2 linked regions of the Paraburkholderia fungorum genome follow. Each later gene encodes a partner of the first gene's protein in a complex. Links are inferred from orthologs where the notes say so. Each region holds a gene or a part of one and is shown in the gene's direction. Other genes may lie near its edges. The genes, in order: eno and BLS41_RS12705.

Region 1 (9,626 bases):
CCGGTCAATATCAAGAAAGGCCAGTTTCTCGCACCGCACGACATGAAGAACGTGATCGACAAGGCGCGTGACGCAGCGCGTGAAGCCGGTCTGTCGGAAGACCGCTTCATGGCGTGTGAGCGCGGCGTGTCGTTCGGCTATAACAACCTCGTGTCGGACATGCGTTCGCTCGCGATCATGCGCGAAACCAGCGCGCCGGTCGTGTTCGACGCGACTCACTCGGTGCAGTTGCCGGGCGGTCAGGGCACGAGCTCGGGTGGTCAACGCGAATTCGTGCCGGTGCTGGCGCGTGCCGCGGTGGCAGTGGGCGTCTCCGGCCTCTTCATGGAAACGCACCCGAATCCGGCGCAGGCCAAGTCGGACGGCCCGAATGCCGTGCCGCTGAACCGCATGGCCGACCTGCTCGAGACGCTGGTAACGCTCGATCAGGCCGTCAAGCGCGCGCCGTTCCTCGAAAGCGATTTCAACTGATTCATACGTTTTCCGCGTGTCACGACTCGCTTGCATAATGGGCGCAGTCGTCGACGCGCGGCGAAAGTAACGCAATGGTCGTCGAACGTATCGGCGCGCGAGTGGTTCGTCGGGGAGACCGGCGCTCTTCTTGAGATCGGAGTCAGCGCTAACGCGCCAACTCCGATCGACACGCGCGATACAGTGTCACAGTAAAGAATTCAACGTCATTTCTTGAGGAAACCATGAGTGCTATCGTAGATATCATCGGTCGAGAGATTCTCGATTCGCGAGGCAACCCCACCGTCGAATGCGACGTGCTGCTCGAGTCGGGCACGATGGGCCGCGCTGCGGTGCCGTCGGGTGCATCGACCGGCTCGCGTGAAGCCATCGAGCTGCGCGACGGCGAAACCGGCCGTTACGGCGGCAAGGGCGTGCTGAAGGCCGTTGAGCACATCAACACTGAAATCTCCGAAGCGATCATGGGCCTCGACGCTTCCGAGCAGGCCTTCCTCGACAAGACGCTGCTGGAACTCGACGGCACCGACAACAAGTCGCGCCTCGGCGCAAACGCGATGCTGGCTGTGTCGATGGCCGTCGCGAAGGCCGCTGCTGAAGAAGCCGGCCTGCCGCTGTACCGCTACTTCGGCGGCTCGGGCGCAATGCAACTGCCGGTCCCGATGATGAACATCGTCAACGGTGGCGCGCACGCGAACAACAGCTTGGACATCCAGGAGTTCATGATCGTTCCGGTTAGCCAGCCGACTTTCCGCGAAGCACTGCGCTGCGGCGCCGAAGTGTTCCACGCGCTGAAGAAGATCCTGTCGGACCGCGGCATGAGCACGGCAGTGGGCGACGAAGGCGGTTTCGCACCGAACTTCGGCAGCAACGACGAGTGCCTGTCGACCATCCTGCAAGCTATCGAGAAAGCAGGCTACCGCGCCGGTGAAGACGTTCTGCTCGCACTCGACTGCGCAGCGAGCGAGTTCTACCACGACGGCAAGTACCAGCTGGCTGGCGAAGGCCTGCAACTGTCGTCGACGGAATTTGCGGATTACCTCGCAAACCTGGCCGACAAGTTCCCGATCGTGTCGATCGAAGACGGCATGCACGAAAGCGACTGGGCAGGCTGGAAGACGCTGACCGACAAGCTCGGCAAGAAGGTCCAGCTGGTCGGCGACGACCTGTTCGTGACCAACACGCGCATCCTGAAGGAAGGCATCGACAAGGGCATCGCCAACTCGATCCTGATCAAGATCAACCAGATCGGCACGCTGACGGAAACCTTCGCGGCAATCGAAATGGCGAAGCGCGCAGGCTACACGGCTGTGATCTCGCACCGTTCGGGCGAAACCGAAGATTCGACGATCGCCGATATCGCGGTCGGCCTGAATGCCGGTCAGATCAAGACGGGTTCGCTGTCGCGTTCGGACCGCATCTCGAAGTACAACCAGTTGCTGCGTATCGAAGAAGATCTCGGCGATATCGCCAGCTATCCGGGCAAGTCGGCGTTCTACAACCTGCGCTAAGTTGGCTGATGTCTACGCTAACCGATGAGCCGGTTATCCCCCGTTTCTGATTGACCTCGCCGCCCTGCGTATAGCGCAGGGCGGCGCGTATTTATTGTGCTTACTTCATGCGGCTCGTCACTGCTGTCCTGATCGTTCTGCTGGCGCTGATCCAGTACCCGCTCTGGTGGGGCCATGGGGGCTGGTTGCGTGTGCACGAGTTGCAGCAGCAACTGGCGCAGCAACTGCAGAAGAACAACGATTCGAAGCTGCGCAACGAGCGTATTCAGGGCGAAGTGCAGGATCTGCAGAACGGCACGGCCGCTGTCGAAGAGCGGGCGCGCTACGAAATGGGCATGGTCAAGGATGGCGAAGTGTTCGTGCAATTCGTGTCGCCGAACGCGCCGTTGCCGACCGCAAACACGCCTTCGGTGACAACCTCGACGCGGGGTGAAGTGTCGGCGGCACCGCTGCATGTGGTGCCGAATCCGGAGTCGCGTGCGAAGCCGGATCGCAAGCACGGCGGCAAGGCGGCGAAGGACAAGAAGGCCGCTGGTACGCATTGAACGTTGCGTGTTGGTGTAGCGCGTTAGCTGCGCCAGGCCGGCAAGATACGGGGGACGAAAAAAGGAGCGGTTCAGCAATGAACCGCTCCTTTTTCTTTTGGCCCTTCAGGTTGAGTGCGCTACCGCGCGATACGCCCCACGCTTTGTTCTACCAACCCCAGTTTGGTCCAAAACCCACGCCAATCCCGGAGCCCCAGCCGCGTCCCCAACCGCCGCTGGAATAACCTCCCCAGACGTTGACCGGTGGCGAGTAATAACGCGACCAGGCCTGAGCGGCATTTTCGGCGGCAATCGCCTGATCCTGTTCGAACAGCACCTGCCGGTCGATCGCGTCATAGCGTGCGCGTTCTTGCGGCGTAAGTGGCGGCGCGGTGGTGGAGTTGACGGTGTCGGTCTGATCGGCCGGCAAACGGCTCAGGATCGGCGACGGCCCTGGCGGATCGATCGCGCAGCCGGCTAGCGCGGCGGTGCCGGCAACCACGACGAGGACCGAAAACAAGCGCGTGTGGCGAAGGGCAAGGGCATAGCGGGTCGACGAAACAGTGCGGATCATGTTCGATCTCCAGCAATCAGTCGGTCGGATGCCTAAGTAAAAATGCACAACGTCCGCCGCCAGGAATCAACGCAACCAGACGAAACCACACGCAAGCAAACGGAACCAGCGACAGGTAATGCTGAAGCAATTCGCGCCGCCCGAGTCACAAAGTGACGATGGGCGGCGCGATAACAACCACCGTGAAACGACTACTATCCGCTCCAGATCGGCGAGCCTGAAACCCGCTTCACCGGTCGTCTCAATGCCGTTGATCAGCAGCGGGCGTCACACCCTGTGAGAGTGCGTCGGCGACGAAAAGTTGCGCCACATCGACCGGATCGAATTCGTACCGCTGGTTGCAGAACTCGCAATGAATTTCCACATGTCCGCGTTCTTCGATCACGCCGTCCACCTCTTCGCGGCCCAGCATCTTCAGCATTCCACCGACTTTCTCGCGCGAACACGTGCATTCGAAGCGCGCCGTGGCCGGCTCGAAATGCTGGACGTTTTCCTGCCAGAAAAGGCGCCGGAAAACCGTTTCCGGTTCTTCTTTCAACAGTTCGTCCTGCGACAGCGTGCCGCCCAGCGTGCAAACGCGTTCCCAGGTATCCGCGTCCAGCTCGCCCGGATGCGGGACGATGCCGCCGTCGCCCGGCAGCTTCTGCAGCAGCATGCCGACCGCGCGCTCGGTGTTCGCCGCGAGCCACAGGCGCGTGTCGAGTTGTTCGGAGTGGTGCATGTAGTGCTCGAGCACTTCGGCCATCGAGTTGAGCGGGCCGTCCACGCCCGACAGCGGCACGATACTTTGATACGGCTGTTGGCCCGGATGCTTGTCGGCTGGATCGAGCGTGATCACGCAGCGGCCGTGACCGCTCGCGTTCAGCAATTCGATCATCGAAGCCGTGTCGCCGATGGTATTGGCCGTGTCGCCGGAAAGCTTGGCGGTGGCGCGCATCGACAGATCGGAGCTGCACTGGACCACCAGCATCTTGACCGGGCCGTCGCCGAAAATCTGCATGACGAGCGTGCCGTCGAACTTGAGATTCGCCGACAGCAGTGCGCACGCGGCCATCATTTCGCCCAGAATCGTCCGCACAGGCGCCGGATAATCGCGGCGCGTCAGCACTTCCTGCCACGTATTGCGCAGCGAAACGATCTCGCCGCGCACTGGCGCCGCGCTGAACATGAATTTTTGCAACTGGTCGCTCACAACTTTTCCTCGGTGGAATGACGCGGCTGATGCCGCGCCTTGCGCGCCCCGCGCGTCGGCGGTTAGCCGATGCGTACGAGCTGCGCCTTGAAATATTCGCGGCGCTCGGCATAACTTGCCGTGCCGCGCTGCATATTGGCGATATCCGTCTCGGTCAACTCGCGCACCACTTTGGCGGGCGCGCCGAGAATCAGCGAATTGTCGGGAAACACCTTGCCTTCAGTGACGATGGCGCCCGCTCCGACCAGACAGTTGCGGCCGATTACCGCTCCATTCAAGACCACGGCCTGAATTCCGACCAGTGAACCTTCCTTGATCGTGCAGCCGTGCAGCATGACCTGGTGGCCAATCGTCACGTTCGGCTCGATCGTCAGAGGAAAACCGGGGTCGGTGTGCAGCACGGCGCTTTCCTGCACGTTGCTGCCCGCGCCGACGGTGATCGCCTCGTTGTCGCCGCGAATCGTCGCGCCGAACCAGACGCTCGCGTTTTCCTCGATCGTCACATTGCCGATGATAGTCGCCGTATCCGCGATGAACACGCTCTCGTGAATGGTCGGGGCGGCTTCGCCAAGCTTGTAAATCGTCACAATGTCTCCTCTTGATCAGTCGCTGCTGACGCTGAAATGGGGCGGGGAATGGCCCGGCAGATGAAGCGTGGCCGGGGTTGCCGCGGGATGTGCCGCCTGGCCGGCGCGATCGGCGCGCCGGATGGTCGAATCGGGTATTGTAAACGGTTGTGTGGTTGGGGCTCCTGGTGTAGCGGCGGTCGGTGCGGGTTTGATCTCCTGCCTGCTATCGAGGCGCGTGCAGCGCGAGCACCGTTCTGCGAGGGGCGGGCGGGTTGCAATCGGGCGGTGGCCGCTGAGCGAATGGGCGGGTGCAAGCGTATCGCCGAACTGAGCACCGTTGCGCCCTGTGCGGCGCCTGCGGCTCGCTCCTTTGCCGCGCCTGCTCCCGCTTACTCCTTGTCCTACCTGAAACCCGTTCCCAGCATCGCTGCCATTACCAGCCCGCTTGCCATGACGTTCGCCGCTTCGTCCAACCTGTCTGCCGCCCCTGTCGCCGCCAACCGCAGCTCCCCCGACTGCGCGCGAACTGCCGCGCTTGCCGCGTTGCGCGAGAGCGATCCAGTGACCAAAGCGGCGGCAGCCCGCTCGCTCTACGCCGCCGTGCTCGACGCGCAGATGACCTGTTCCGCCGACGCCGAACTCGACGAGCCGCCCAACCTGCCGGGCCGTCCTGCGCAGCCGGAACTGGTCGATCCGCGTCTGTTAAAGCGGCGCGGCATGCAATCGCCCGAAGGCCGCGCGGTGCTGCTGCACGCGCTCGCGCACATCGAATTCAACGCGATCAACCTTGCGCTCGACGCCGTCTGGCGCTTTCCCGCGATGCCTGCCGCGTTCTACGCCGACTGGCTCAAAGTCGCGGCCGAAGAGGCGTATCACTTCTCGCTGCTCACCGCCCGGCTCGCGGAATACGGCCACGTATACGGCGATTTCCCCGCGCACGACGGCCTGTGGGACATGTGCGAGCGCACCCGCGGCGACGTGCTGGCGCGTATGGCGCTGGTGCCGCGCACGCTCGAAGCGCGCGGACTCGACGCCTCGCCGCCGATCCGCGCGCGACTGCAACAGGCCGGCGACCACGCGTCCGCAGCGATTCTCGACGTAATCTTGCGCGACGAGATCGGCCACGTGCTGATCGGCAACCACTGGTTTCGTCACCTATGCAACAAGAACGGCCTCGATCCGCACACGACCTACACCCGTCTCGCCGATCAGTATCACGCGCCGAAATTGCGCGGGCCGTTCAATTTCGAAGCGCGCCGTGACGCCGGTTTCGACGAGGCCGAACTGGCTGCGCTGGCCGGTCTCGATCTCCAGCAAGCGGTCCCGCCGGCCCGCAGCGACTGAAGCCGGCCGAGACCTGATTCCACGATCTGGCCCCTCGCATCGTCCGGCTATCTCGTTATAATCGAACGACCATTCTTTTTTCGGGGCGCGCGTTCATGAACACTTCCCAATCTGACTTCATCGCCGTGCGCGGCATCCGTCTGCATGTGCGGCGTTGGGGCAATCCGGATGCGCCCGCGCTGTTCATGCTGCACGGCTGGATGGACGTCTCGGCGTCGTTCCAGTTTGTCGTCGATTCGCTCGGCGGCGACTGGCAGATCATCGCGCCGGACATGCGCGGGTTCGGTTTGTCGGACTGGCCGGTGGCCGAGCGGGGCGGCGGCAATTACTGGATGCAGGACTATCTGGCCGATCTCGACGTGCTACTTGATCACTACGCGCCGGGCGGCCAGGTGAATCTGGTCGGGCATAGCATGGGCGCGAACATCGCCTGTCTGTACGCGGGCGTGCGGCCCGAACGGGTGCGCCGGGTGGTCGATCTGGAAGGATTTGGTCTCGCCCCGGCGCACGCGGCTCAAGCGCCCCGGCGCCTGCTCACGTGGCTCGACGAATTGCGCGACCCGCCGCAGTTGAAGCGCTATGTGTCGCTCGAAGCGGTCGCCGCGCGTCTGATCAAGACCAATCCGCGCCTCGCTCCGCAGCGTGCGCAGTTTCTCGCGCAGCACTGGTCGAAGCCCGACGGCGAAGGGCGCTACATGCTGCTGGCCGATCCGGCCCACAAGGTGCGCGGACCGACGCTGTATCGTCTGGACGAGGTGATGGCCGTGTGGGGCAAGGTGAGCGCGAAAGTGCTGCATGTGGAAGCCGCTAATTCGCCGACGCTTGCGGCTATCGCAGGCGAAATTCCGTTGGCCGAGTTCAAGGCGCGTTTTGAGGCGTTCCCGAACTGGCGCGAGAAGATCATCGACGAAGCGGGACATATGGTGCATCACGACCAGCCCGAGCAGATCGCAGCGCTGATCGAAGGGTTTTGCGCGTGAGTGTTCGGCCTACCGGAAACGGCGCGCTTCGCCGGACGTGGACGCGAGATAGCTCTGGGGTCGCTTACTGCGTTGCAGTAAAATGAGTACAGAACCTTTTTGCGACCACGATGAACGCCGACCTGCACTGCCATTCCACTGTTTCCGACGGCCAGTTTTCTCCCGCCGACGTCGCACGCCGCGCACATGCGGGCGGCGTGACCCTTTGGGCATTGACCGATCACGATGAAGTGGGCGGCCAGCTCGAAGCGCGCCGCACTGCCGAGGAACTCGGCATGCGCTACCTGAGCGGCGTCGAAATTTCGGTGACGTGGGCTTCGCGTACGGTGCACATCGTCGGTCTGGGCATCGACCCGACCAACCCGATCCTGATCGACGGCCTCGCTCGCACACGCGACGGCCGCGCGGCGCGCGCCGAGGCGATCGGCGAGCAGCTGGCCACGCTCGGCATCCCCGGCGCTTACGAAGGCGCACTCCAATACGTGTCGAATCCCGACATGATTTCGCGTACGCACTTCGCGCGCTTCATGGTCGAAAGCGGTCACTGCAGTTCCACGCAAGATGTGTTCAACCGCTATCTCGGCGACGGCAAACCCGGTTTTATCGCGCACCGCTGGTCCAAACTGGCCGACGCGGTCGGCTGGATCCAGCAGTCGGGCGGTGAAGCGATCGTCGCGCACCCGGGCCGTTACGCATACTCGCCGGTCGAATTCGATGCATTTTTCGCCGAATTCATCGATCTCGGCGGCAAGGCGATCGAAGTCGTCACAGGCAGCCACACGCCCGATCAGTACCGCGAATACGCGGACGTCGCGCGCCGCTTCGGTTTCGAAGCGTCGCGCGGCTCCGATTTCCACGCACCCGGCGAAGGCCGCGTCGACCTCGGCACGCTGCCGCCGCTGCCTTCCGATCTCAAGCCCGTCTGGGAACGCTGGCTGTGATCGCGCGCCGTGCCACGCCGGCACGTTGCGCGCGAGAGCCGTTCGGGCACGCCGCGTGCGGTTTTTCGTCCTGCTGCACCTCTGATTTCTCGTTTCCTCGCGATCGGACTTTTCGTCCGGTCTTCCGCTCCGTTGCATATCGCAAGTATCGCAACGCGTTTCGTTGTTCCGTCGCCGTTCATCTGTAGCCATTGTTAGACATCATGTCCCAATACTTTCGGCTTCACCCTGACAACCCGCAGCCGCGCCTCGTCAAGCAGGCGGTGCAGATCATCAAGGACGGCGGCGTGGTCGCGCTGCCAACCGATTCGAGCTATGCGCTAGCCTGTCAGCTCGACGACAAGGACGCGGTGGAGCGTCTGCGGCGCATTCGCGGGCTCGACGAAAAGCAACTGCTGTCGCTGCTGGTGCGCGATCTGTCCGAACTGTCGAACTTCGCTATGGTGGATAACCGGCAATACCGGCTGATCAAATCGGTGACACCGGGGCCCTATGTGTTCGTGCTGCAGGCCACCAAGGAAGTGCCGCGGCGCCTGTCGCATCCGTCGCGCAAGACCATCGGCCTGCGGGTGCCGGATCACGCGATCACGCTGGCGATTCTCGAGGAACTGGGTCAGCCGCTGCTCGGCTCCACGCTGATCATGCCGGGCGAAACGCAACCGCTGAACGACCCCGAAGAGATTCGCGAGCGGCTGGAGAAGCAACTGGATCTGGTGATCGACGGCGGTGCCTGTGTGTGCGAACCGTCCACCGTGATCGATCTGACCGGCGCGGAGCCGGTGCTGGTGCGGGCAGGGCGCGGTTCTCTCGCGCCCTTTGGTCTCGAAGAGACGGCATGAGCGGAAGCGGACAGACGCCCGCAACCGCGTTGTTACAATAGTGAGCTATGGATTCTTCCCTGATACAAACCATTGCGGTGTACGCGCTGCCGGTGATTTTCGCGATCACGTTGCACGAAGCCGCTCATGGCTATGTCGCGCGCTGGCTGGGCGACAACACCGCTTATGTGCTCGGCCGCGTGTCGATCAATCCGATGCGGCACATCGACCCGCTCGGCACGATCGCCATTCCGCTGCTGTTGTACTTCGCGACCAGCGGCGCGTTCATGTTCGGTTACGCAAAGCCGGTGCCGGTGGCGTTCGGCAATCTTCGCAATCCGCGTTGGGGCAGCTTGTGGGTCGCTGCCGCCGGTCCGGCGTGTAATTTCATTCAGGCGCTGATCTGGGGTGTGTTCGGCGTGGCGCTTGCGGTACTCGGCGTCGAGGAACCGTTTTTCACGCGAATGGCTGCGGCAGGCGTGGGTGTGAACCTCGTGCTCGGCGTGCTGAACCTGTTTCCGCTGCCGCCGCTCGACGGCGGCCGTGTGCTGATGGCGCTGTTGCCGCCGAAGCAGTCGATCGCGCTGTCGCGTCTCGAGCCATACGGCTTTTTCATCGTGATGGCGCTGGTCATGACGGGGACGCTGACGCGCTATTGGCTCAATCCGCTCGTGACGCTCGGCTACGGCGCGATTACTGCCGTGC
Region 2 (10,714 bases), 370 kb from region 1 along the record:
AGATCTTTTGGGTCGGGAGTCAGGTTGTCGGACATGCGGAGCAGTGGAGGATCGAAAAGAGGGAAGAATCAGGGCGTGGCAGGGCGCAATTCGCCGTCGGGCAGCCAGAAAATGGCGCGGCCTTCCGGCGTATCCCGCTCCTCGACCAAGACAGGGCGCAATTTGCCGCCCCGGCACGGGCCACCCACGCATTTGCCGGTATCAGGCGCGTAAATCGCGCCATGTGTCGCGCACATCAAGTATAAGCCTGACGATTCGAAGAACTGTCCCTCAGCCCAGTCGAGTTCCATGGGCACGTGCGCGCAACGGTTCAGATAGCCATATGCACGGCCGTCGTAGCGAACGAAGAACACCACGGCGTCGCCGCCTCCCAGCCTGGCCGCGCGCCTCACGCCTGCGCCGCCGTCAACCAGGTCGTCCGCCGCGCAAATGCGGACGGACTCCGCTTCGCTCGCCTGGGTGCTCATGCGTTGTCCCGCAACCAGCCAGATAAATCGCTCACACTCGACGCCACGAATTTCGGCGACATCGCGTTCAGCGAATTTGCCGGATGTGCGCCATACGTCACGCCGATGCCCGCGACGCCCGCGTTCATCGCCATTTGCAGATCGTGCGTCGTGTCGCCGACCATCACCGTGCGCGCGGGATCCTGCCCCAGTTCGCGCGTCAGCTCATGGAGCATGGCCGGATGGGGCTTCGAAAACGTCTCGTCGGCACAACGGGTGCCGTCGAACAGGCTGGTCAGACGCGACTGGTCGAGCGCCCGGTTCAGGCCGACGCGGCTCTTGCCGGTCGCCACCGCCAGCAGATAACCCTGATCGCGCAGCTCCTGCAACATTTCGCGGACGCCGGCAAAAAGCTCCGTGGCCTGATCCTTCACCAGATAGTGGAAGCGGTAACGTTCGGCCAGACGCGGGTATTCGGACGGATCGAGCGTGGGCGCAGCGATCTGCAGCGCCTCGCGCAAGCCGAGGCCGATCACATAACTCGCGGCCTCGTGCGCGGGCACTGGCAAACCAAGATCGCGGCACGCCGACTGGATGCTGCGCGCGATGTGCGCGGTCGAATCCATCAACGTTCCGTCCCAATCGAACACGATCAGATCAAATTGCTCTCTAGCCATTCGGTGTTGTCTCCGGGTTTGACCCATTTCGTAATTCGTTGAGCTGCGCGACGAAGCTGCGGCACTCGGCCGGCAACGGCGCCTCGAACTGAATCGGCACGCCGGTGGCCGGGTGCGCGAGCTTCAGCCGGTAAGCGTGCAGGAACATGCGTTTCAAGCCGGGTTTGGCATTGGTGCGCGCCAGTTCCTTATTCAAAGCGAAGTCGCCGTATTTTGCATCGCCGACAATCGGCAGCTCCAGATGCTGCAAGTGAACGCGAATCTGATGTGTGCGGCCCGTCTTGAGTTCCGCTTCGAGCAACGCGTACTCCGGCCAGCTGTCGATCAGATTGAACACCGTATGCGACGCCAGACCGTCCGGCTGCACGCGCACGCGGCGCTCTCCGTCGGCGGTCAGATACTTGTGCAGCGGCGCCTTGACCGCGCGGCGACGGCCCCAATCGGCCGCCCAGTCGCCATGAACGCACGCAAAGTAGCGTTTGTCCATTTTGTTCTCGCGGATCTGTTCGTGCAGGTTGACCAGCGCGCTGCGCTTCTTGGCCAACATCAGAATGCCGGACGTTTCCCGATCCAGCCGATGCACCAGTTCGAGGAATTTCGCCTGCGGACGCGCCTCGCGCATCTGTTCGATCACGCCGAACGCCACGCCGCTGCCGCCATGCACCGCCACGCCGGCCGGTTTGTCGATGACCAGCATGTGGTCGTCTTCGAAAATAATCTTGAAATCCGCACTCGGCACATGCGCGTGCGCGGCGGCTTCACTCGGCTGCGCGACGCGAATAGGCGGCACGCGCACCAGATCGCCAAGCTCCAGGCGATACTGAGCGTCTATCCGGCCCTTATTCACGCGCACTTCGCCGCTGCGCAGAATTCGATAAATGTGGCTCTTGGGCACGCCTTTACAGACGCGCAAGAGGAAGTTGTCGATGCGCTGTCCGGCCGCGCTGTCGTCGATCTCGATGATGGAGACCTGGTCGCTTGCGACCGATTTCTGGGATATTTTGCCTAACTCTTTCATTCTGAATATAATTTGCCCAGCAGTCTGCGGCGGCCGGCGCAGTGACCGGAATTCGGGCAGGTTGCGCAGGTGCAAGCGATAAACCGTTATTTTACTTGCGCCGGGGTCTGGTTGCTCACCCTCAAATGAGATGCAACAAGTTGCACGCACGAAGTCAGTGCCCGGCAGGGACGGCGCCCACAGGCGCGTTCGGTCAAGGTCAGCTTCGACGGTAACGGAATTTTGGTCAAAAAGAATTTAACTTTCAGCTTCGGTATCCGGCGGTATGACGCCAAGTTGTAGAAGCTGCGAGTTGCGAAAATACGGCGTGCGCCCGAGGCGTCTTGTAGAAAGTACAAGACATGGCGACGTCAAAATGAGGCGAGACACCCCCAGCAGGAAAAGACGCGCCGCCTGCGCGAACTTCCCGCTGCGGCATGACCGCAGCCTCCGACCCTCCGGTCACGCGCCCAGTTGGCGCACCGGCGCGAGTGGACGAAGGCTTATGAAGGTCTGCTGGCAGAACCCGCGGCGTGTCGGGTCATTATTTGAAGCCGTGTTCGCATGTGCCCTGCGGCCTCGCGCCCATTTTTTAATGGGGCCGGGCCCTCTCAGGCAATTCTCCCGCCATTTTTCCCGCTCCAGCGTGCTTGTGAAAACACAATAAGGCGCGGCATGCCGCTGCCCTCATGGCTCTCGCGACTGACAACCGCGCAGCCGGAGGCAGGCTAAGCCGCTCTGGAGCCGTTCAATGAAACGAATGTTGTTCAACGCGACGCAGCAGGAAGAACTGCGCGTCGCCATCGTCGATGGGCAAAAACTCATCGATATCGACATCGAAACCGCCGGGCGCGAACAGCGCAAAGGCAATATTTACAAAGGCATCATCACCCGCATCGAGCCGTCGCTCGAAGCGTGCTTCGTCAACTACGGCGAAGACCGTCACGGTTTTCTGCCGTTCAAGGAAGTCGCCCGTCAGTATTTCCGCGACGGCGTCGACATGCGCTCCGCCCGCATCCAGGACGCCCTGAAAGAAGGTCAGGAACTGATCGTCCAGGTCGAAAAGGAAGAACGCGGCAACAAGGGCGCGGCTCTCACCACATTCATCTCGCTCGCCGGCCGGTATCTGGTTCTGATGCCGAATAACCCGCGTGGCGGCGGCGTGTCGCGCCGTATCGAAGGCGACGACCGTCAGGAACTGCGCGAAACCATGGCGCAACTGCAATTGCCGGAAGGCATGAGCATCATCGCGCGCACGGCCGGCATTGGCCGCAGCGCCGAAGAGCTGCAGTGGGACCTGAACTACCTGATGCAACTGTGGCGCGCGATCGAAGCCGCGTCGCAAAGCGGCTCGAACGGTCAGCCGATGTTGATTTATCTCGAGTCGAGCCTCGTGATCCGCGCGATCCGCGACTATTTCCAGCCGGACATCGGCGAAATCCTGATCGACACCACCGAAATCCATGACCAGGCCCGCGCCTTCATGGATATCGTGATGCCGGATAATGTCAGCAAGGTGAAGCGGTATCACGACGACGTGCCGCTCTTCTCGCGCTTCCAGATCGAACACCAGATCGAAACGGCGTACTCGCGCACGGTTCCGCTGCCGTCGGGCGGCGCAATCGTGATCGACCACACCGAAGCGCTGGTCGCGATCGACGTGAACTCGGCACGCGCCACCAAGGGCGCCGACATCGAGGAAACGGCTGCACGCACCAACCTCGAAGCCGCCGACGAAGTCGCTCGCCAGTTGCGTCTGCGCGACCTCGGCGGCCTGATCGTGATCGACTTCATCGACATGGAGTCGGCCAAGAGCCAGCGTGAAGTTGAGCAGCGCCTGAAAGACGCGCTCAAGCACGACCGGGCGCGCGTCCAGATGGGCAAGATTTCGCGTTTCGGCCTGATGGAACTGTCGCGTCAACGTCTGCGTCCGGCGCTGTCGGAAGGCAGCCACGTGACCTGCCCGCGCTGTAACGGCACGGGTCATATCCGCGATACCGAATCGTCCGCGCTGCAAGTGCTGCGGATCATTCAGGAAGAAGCGATGAAGGAAAACACCGCGGCGATCCATTGCCAGGTGCCGGTCGAAGTGACCGCCTTCCTGTTGAACGAAAAGCGCGCCGAAATCAACAAGATCGAGTCGCGTTTCAAGGTCAATGTCGTCCTGATTCCGAACAAGCATCTCGACACGCCGCATTACAAGCTCGAGCGCCTGCGTCACGACGATGCACGCCTCGACGATCCGCGCGCGTCGTGGAAGATGGCCGAAGAAGCGGCACGCGAACTGGAATCGGAAACGGGTTACAGCAAGCGCACCGAAGAAGTGAAGCCGAAGCAGGAAGCGGCGGTCAAGGGCATCACGCCTGAGAAGCCGGCACCGAGCGCGCCGGTTCGTCCGGCAGCAACCCCGGCTCCGGTCGCGGTGGCTCCGGCTACCGGTGGCTTCATCGGCTGGCTGAAGAACCTGTTTGGCGTGCAGTCGGCGGCTCCCGCTCCTGTCGCACCGGCTACGACCGAAAAGCAGGCGCGTCCGCAACGCGGCGAGCGCACGGAACGCGGTGAGCGCACCGGCGAACGCGGCGGCGACCGCAACCGCAATCGCCGTAGCGGCACAGCCGGCCGCGATGCGGCAGGCCGTACCGAAGGCGCGACCGGTGGTCGTCAGGCTCAAGGTCAGCAACCGTCGCAACGTCAGGAACGCGAACCGCGTGAGGGCCGTGAGGCACGCGAAGGCCGTGAACCGCGCGAAGCACGCGAGCCGCGTGGCAACCGTGAGCCGCGTGAAGCACGCGAGCAACGCGAACCGCGCGAGGCCCGTGAAGGCCGTGAACCGCGCGAGGCTCGTGAGCCGCGCGAAGGCCGCGAAAACCGTGACCGCGACACTCGTGGTAACGATCGCACGGAAACCGCGGAAGGCGCAGCACAGCGCGCTGAACGTGGCGAACGTCAGGAACGCGGCGAGCGTCGTGAGCGTGGCGAACGTGCTGAACGTGGCGAGCGTCGCAAGCCGCAAGCCGAAACCACTGACGCACTGACGCAAACCGACGCGCAAGCGGAAGAACTGGCCCGCAATCAGGCCGCACTCGGCGAAAACGGTGCTCCAGTCGATCAGGAAGCCGTGGCGCGTGAGGGTGAAGAGCGTCGTCGTCGCCGTCGCGGCCGTCGTGGTGGTCGTCGTGAGCGTGAAGAGGACGTGAACGGCAACCTCGCAGCGGACGTTGCGGAAGCCGAAGGCGACTCGTCGAACGTCAGCGATGAAGCACCGGTGCGCGCGGCTCATCAGCCGGTCGAGCACAAGGCCGATGTCGTCGAATCGAACGATAAGGCGCAGGAAGTCACGCCGGTGGAAGTGGTGGTTGCCGCTGTCGCGACCGAAACCGCCGTGGTGACCGAACTGCACGCGTCGGCCGAAACGCCGGCTCTGGCTGTCGAGAAGGCTGCGAAGTCGGAAACCGTGGTGCCGGTCGAACAGGCTCCGGCTGCAGTTGAGCCGGTGGCAGTTTCGCCGGTAGCAGTTGAGCCGGTGGCACAAGCCGCCGCGCCGGTCGAAGCTGCGCAAGCCGCTCCGACCGCTAGCGAAGCGGTTTCGCTGGTCGAACCGGTCGCGCGTGTCGAAGCTCCGGTTCAGGCGCCCGTCGTGGCCCCGGCTGTCGAGGCGCAAGCCGCACCGGCGCCGGTAGTCGCAGCGCAGGCTGCACCGGCTCCGGCCGCCGTGGTCGAAGCACCGGCAGTTGCGCCGGCGCCGCAAGCCGAGATCGTCGAAGCGCAACCGGTCGCAGCAGCAGAACCGGCTGCAGTCGTCGCGGTTGCTCCGGTAGCAGAACCGGCAGTGGTCGAGCCGGCGCCTGTCGCCGCACCGCCGCAGGCAACGCAGGCGCCCCGCGCAGCCAGCGTGTCGGCTGAAGCCCTGAAGCCCGTGCTCGAACAGGCCGGCCTCGTCTGGGTGAATACCGACGCCGACAAGCTCCGCGCCGCGCAGGATGTAGCTGCACAGACCGTCAAGCCGGCCCGTGTGGTTCGTGAGCGCAAGTCGCTGCCGCCGGTCGACAACGCACCGATGCAGCAAGTCGAAACGGGCAAGCATCCGCAGTAAGCTGCTCTGCCTTAGTCAAAAAGCCCGCCCTCATAGGCGGGCTTTTTTGCTTTTATGAGCGTGAAGATGGACGCAGAGCGAAATCCCAAACGCGCCCGGATATGCCCATCCCCGTATACCCGACGCGCCCGGAAGCCCGCCTGTCATCGGAAGCATTTCCGATAGAATGAATAATTGGCTTTCTATTCAAGCATCAGAGCAAGCACCAAGCGAAGCAATCCATGTCCCGACGCATCATCCCAGTTGCCGATTTCAGCGCGGCGCCGGTCATCTCCGGCCCAGTGCAAACGCCTAGCGGCGTATTGCATGACACGCTGTCGCGTCCGCTGCGTGATCTGCGTATTTCGGTAACGGACCGCTGCAACTTCCGCTGTGTTTATTGCATGCCGCGCGCGGTGTTCGACAAGGATTACGCGTTCCTGCCGCATAGCGCCCTGCTCAGCTTCGAGGAAATCGAGCGACTGGCGCGACTCTTCGTCGCGCATGGCGTCGAAAAAATCCGGCTGACGGGTGGCGAACCGCTGCTGCGCAAGAATCTGGAGTTTCTGATCGAGCGGCTCGCGCAACTGACCACGCCAACCGGCCGCCCGCTCGATCTGACGCTGACCACCAACGGCTCGCTGCTGGAGCGCAAGGCGCGCAGTCTGAAAGACGCCGGCCTGACCCGCGTCACGGTAAGCCTCGACGCGCTCGACGACACCCTGTTTCGCCGGATGAACGACGCCGACTTCTCGGTTGCCGATGTGCTCGACGGTATTGCCGCGGCGCAGGCGGTGGGACTCGCGCCCGTCAAGGTCAACATGGTGGTGAAACGCGGCACCAACGACAGCGAAATCGTGCCGATGGCGAGCCATTTCAAAGGCTCGGGCGCGGTGCTGCGCTTCATCGAATATATGGACGTGGGCACGTCGAACGGCTGGAACATGACCGAAGTGCTGCCGTCCGCCGACGTGATCACGCGAATCGCACAGCATTTCCCGCTCGCTCCGCTCGACGCGCATAGTCCCGCCGAGACCGCCCAGCGCTGGGGCTACGTGGACGGCGGTGGCGAGATCGGCGTGATCTCGAGCGTCACCCGTGCGTTTTGCGGCGATTGCACGCGTGCCCGTCTGTCGACCGAAGGAAAGCTGTACCTATGTCTGTTCGCGTCGTCCGGTCACGATTTGCGCGCGTTGCTGCGCAGTGGTGCGAGCGATGCCGAGATCGCCACCGCCGTCGCCGAAATCTGGCAGGGCCGCAGCGACCGCTATTCGCAGTTGCGCGGCAGCCAGGCTGCGCAAGCGCGCGAACAGGCGGGCCGCCGCGTTGAAATGTCGTACATCGGCGGCTAATCTGGGCGATCACCGCATGGAAACGTCCCACGCACAAATCACCGGCCTGCTGTTGGCCGGTGGGCGCGGCATGCGGATGGGCGGCGTCGACAAAGGACTTCAACTGCTGCATGGCGAGCCGCTTGCCGCGCACGTTTTGAAGCGCCTCGCGCCGCAAACCGGCGCGCTGCTGATCAGCGCCAATCGCCATCCCGATACTTACGCTGCACTTGGTGCGCCGTTCGGCGCCACCGTCGTCGCCGATACGCTGCCCGGTTTTCCCGGCCCGCTGGCCGGCCTGCTCGCCGGGCTGCGCGCGGCCGGCACCACGTACGTGCTGAGCGCCCCTTGCGATTCCCCGTGGCTGCCCGCCGACCTCGCCGCCCGCCTCGCTCTGGCAATGGACTCGGCCCAAGCCGATATCGCGACCGTCACGACCGTCGACGGAGAGGGCCAGAAGTCGCTGCATCCCGTATTTGCGCTGCTGCGCACCACCCTCGCCGACGACCTCGCCGCGTTTCTGGACGCCGGAGAGCGTAAGGTTCGCGCGTGGTACGCACGCCACAGGGCGGTGGAAGTCGTCTTTGGCGACGAGCGCGCGTTTTACAATATCAATTCGCTACAAGAACTCGCCGACCTCGAACGTGATTGAGGCCCCGGTAGACAATCCCGCTTCGGCCATACGGCAATTGCTACTCCCGCCTCCGGTTGCGCCGTCCCGCTCTTCATGACCACGCTTATCGAATTTTCCCGCTGCATCGCGCAGTACGATCCTCATGCGCTACCCGTTTCGGCCGCTCAGGCGATTGTTCGTCAGTGGGTTTCGCCGGTCACAGCCGTCGAGCGCGTGCCGTTGCGCGACGCGCTCGACCGCGTGCTCGCAACCGATATCGTTTCGCCGATCAACGTGCCGTCGCACGACAATTCCGCGATGGACGGCTATGCGTTCAAACGCGCAGCATTGGCAACGGGCAATTCTGCGGATGAGCCCGCGGTCCAGCTGACGATTGTCGGCAAGGCGCTGGCCGGGCATCCGTTCGAAGGCGGCATCGACGTCAATCAATGCGTCCGCGTGATGACCGGCGCTTGCATGCCGGCCGATTGCGACACGGTAGTGCCACAAGAACTGGTCGAACGCAACGCCGACGCCACGTCGATCCGCTTCGCCGCCAACGCGGTCGCGGCGGGTGCGAACCGGCGCCTGGCCGGTGAAGATCTGGCCCGCGGCCAGGTCGCGTTGCGGGCTGGCCGCATCATGCGCGCGTCGGACCTCGGCTTGCTGGCGTCGCTCGGCATCGGCGAAGTTAGCGTGCGGCGGCGTTTGCGCGTCGCGTTTTTTTCGACCGGCGACGAATTGCGCTCGCTCGGCGAACCACTCGATCCCGGCTCGGTGTACGACAGTAACCGCTACACGCTGTTTGCGATGCTGCGTCGGCTGAACGTCGACACGCTCGACCTCGGCGTGGTGCGTGACGAACCCGCCGCGCTCGAAGCCGCGTTGCGCAGTGCCGCAGCCAGCGCCGACGTGGTGCTGACCTCGGGCGGCGTGTCGGTCGGCGAAGCGGATTTCACCAGACAACTGCTGCGAACCTTCGGCGACGTCGCGTTCTGGAGCATGGCCATGCGGCCAGGCCGTCCGCTCGCGTTCGGCCGCATCTGGTCCGGCGAGCGGCCAGGCGTCGGACTGCCTGCGCTATTCTTCGGCTTGCCCGGCAATCCGGTCGCCGTGATGGTGACGTTCTATCAGATCGTGCGCGAAGCATTGCTGCTGATGTCCGGCGCAACACCGCAACCGCTGCCGGTCATCCACGCTAAAAGCCGTCAGGCGATCCGCAAACGCGTCGGACGCACCGAGTTCCAGCGCGGCGTCGCCGAACAGGACGAGCAAGGCATTTGGCACGTCACGCCCACCGGATCGCAAAGCTCGGGGGTCTTGAGTTCGATGAGCGAAGCCAATTGCTTTATCGTGCTCGGGCACGACGAAGGCGAGATTGCCGAAGGTGAGCGTGTCGATATCATGCTGTTCGACGGGCTTATCTGAGCGGGCCGCACACGGCGCGTCGCGCAACATAGCAGCATTGGAAGCACCCCCCAGCTTCACCCGCATTACCCGCAACACCTATTAACACCACGACCACGACACACGGGTTTGACTCACATGAAAAAACAGATTTCGTTTATTGCACCAGGACAGACGGCCAAAGCACTTATCCTGGTGTACCTGACGTTCTCGGTGCCGATCGTGCTGCTGGGCGTGCTGGTTGCATTTATTCGTTATGGGTCGGTGGAATTGAGCACGGTATTCAGCGCACTGCTGCTGAACGCGATTCTCGGCTTCGTGCTGCTGTGGATCGCCTGCCACGCGTACAACTGGGTGGCATCGCGCTTTGGCGGCATCGAGATTCACCTGACCGACGCCCCCGAAGAGGCGTAAATGCTCGCGACGATCCGCGCCGCCGCGCCTGAGGACACCAGCGCCATCTTCGCGCTGACCTACGAACTGGCGGAATTCGAGAACCTCACGCACGTCTTTGCCGCGACCGAAGACGGTCTGCGCGACGCGCTGTTCGGCTCGCGCCCGTCGATCGAAGCGCTGGTCGCGGAAAACGAAGGACGGCTCGTCGGCTACGCGCTGTTCTTCCACAATTATTCGAGCTTCGTCGGCAAGCGCGGCTTGTATCTCGAAGACGTCTACGTCCAACCTTCGCAACGTGGCAGCGGTTTGGGCAGCGCTTTCCTGCAACGACTCGCGGCTCTCGCGGTGGAACGGCAATGCGGCCGATTCGAATGGACCGTACTGGACTGGAACCAGCCGGCCATCGATTTCTATAAAAAGATGGGCGCCACCGTGTTGCCGGACTGGCGCGTGGTGCGCGTCACGGGCGACGCGCTCGATAAGCTGGCTGCGGGCGAGTGAGTTTGCCTTTGGCCAGGCTATAAGGCCCAGCCTTACTGCTCCTCTGGGTCCACCCCCGACAGCGCATCGCCGATCAACCCGCTCGCCTCATCACCCGGCAATGCCTCGACGTCGCGCAGCTTGCGGGTCATCACGCGGGTACGCGTTTCCGCTGCTTCGATCGAACGCGTGACCGTTTCCAGTTGCGCCTTGGTTTTCGCGAGCACGTCGCCGAATTTGCCGAACTCCGTCTTCACCGCGCCCAGCACCTGCCACACCTCGCTCGACCGTTGTT

The links.
Region 2: the proteins of eno (region 1) and BLS41_RS12705 are in contact, whole or in part, in a solved structure (PDB 2FYM), measured with the Escherichia coli proteins. The link is inferred for Paraburkholderia fungorum from one-to-one orthologs.

What each region holds. Positions count from the first base shown.
Region 1 is NZ_FNKP01000001.1:2,507,520-2,517,145, reverse strand. Bases 1-2,837 are described here. They hold eno (phosphopyruvate hydratase), read left to right. Parts: upstream 1-695; coding sequence 696-1,979; downstream 1,980-2,837. Other genes in these bases: BLS41_RS11035 (hypothetical protein), read right to left, coding at 2,673-2,837; ftsB (cell division protein FtsB), read left to right, coding at 2,087-2,524; kdsA (3-deoxy-8-phosphooctulonate synthase), read left to right, coding at 1-471. In the rest of the region: more of BLS41_RS11035, read right to left, coding at 2,838-3,077; Hsp33 family molecular chaperone HslO, read right to left, coding at 3,319-4,269; BLS41_RS11025 (gamma carbonic anhydrase family protein), read right to left, coding at 4,332-4,856; BLS41_RS11020 (ferritin-like domain-containing protein), read left to right, coding at 5,289-6,182; BLS41_RS11015 (alpha/beta fold hydrolase), read left to right, coding at 6,278-7,162; BLS41_RS11010 (3',5'-nucleoside bisphosphate phosphatase), read left to right, coding at 7,273-8,103; BLS41_RS11005 (L-threonylcarbamoyladenylate synthase), read left to right, coding at 8,307-8,942; BLS41_RS11000 (site-2 protease family protein), read left to right, coding at 8,990-9,626. UniProt on the Escherichia coli protein: Catalyzes the reversible conversion of 2-phosphoglycerate (2-PG) into phosphoenolpyruvate (PEP). It is essential for the degradation of carbohydrates via glycolysis.
Region 2 is NZ_FNKP01000001.1:2,882,890-2,893,603, forward strand. The notes cover bases 2,489-6,413. They hold BLS41_RS12705 (Rne/Rng family ribonuclease), read left to right. Parts: upstream 2,489-2,871; coding sequence 2,872-6,213; downstream 6,214-6,413. Outside these bases: BLS41_RS12685 (S49 family peptidase), read right to left, coding at 1-35; BLS41_RS12690 (Rieske (2Fe-2S) protein), read right to left, coding at 69-467; BLS41_RS12695 (HAD-IIIA family hydrolase), read right to left, coding at 464-1,123; BLS41_RS12700 (RluA family pseudouridine synthase), read right to left, coding at 1,116-2,141; GTP 3',8-cyclase MoaA, read left to right, coding at 6,435-7,544; molybdenum cofactor guanylyltransferase MobA, read left to right, coding at 7,561-8,175; molybdopterin molybdotransferase MoeA, read left to right, coding at 8,251-9,564; BLS41_RS12725 (hypothetical protein), read left to right, coding at 9,682-9,957; BLS41_RS12730 (GNAT family N-acetyltransferase), read left to right, coding at 9,958-10,440; BLS41_RS12735 (DNA recombination protein RmuC), read right to left, coding at 10,473-10,714. UniProt on the Escherichia coli protein: Endoribonuclease that plays a central role in RNA processing and decay. Required for the maturation of 5S and 16S rRNAs and the majority of tRNAs. Also involved in the degradation of most mRNAs.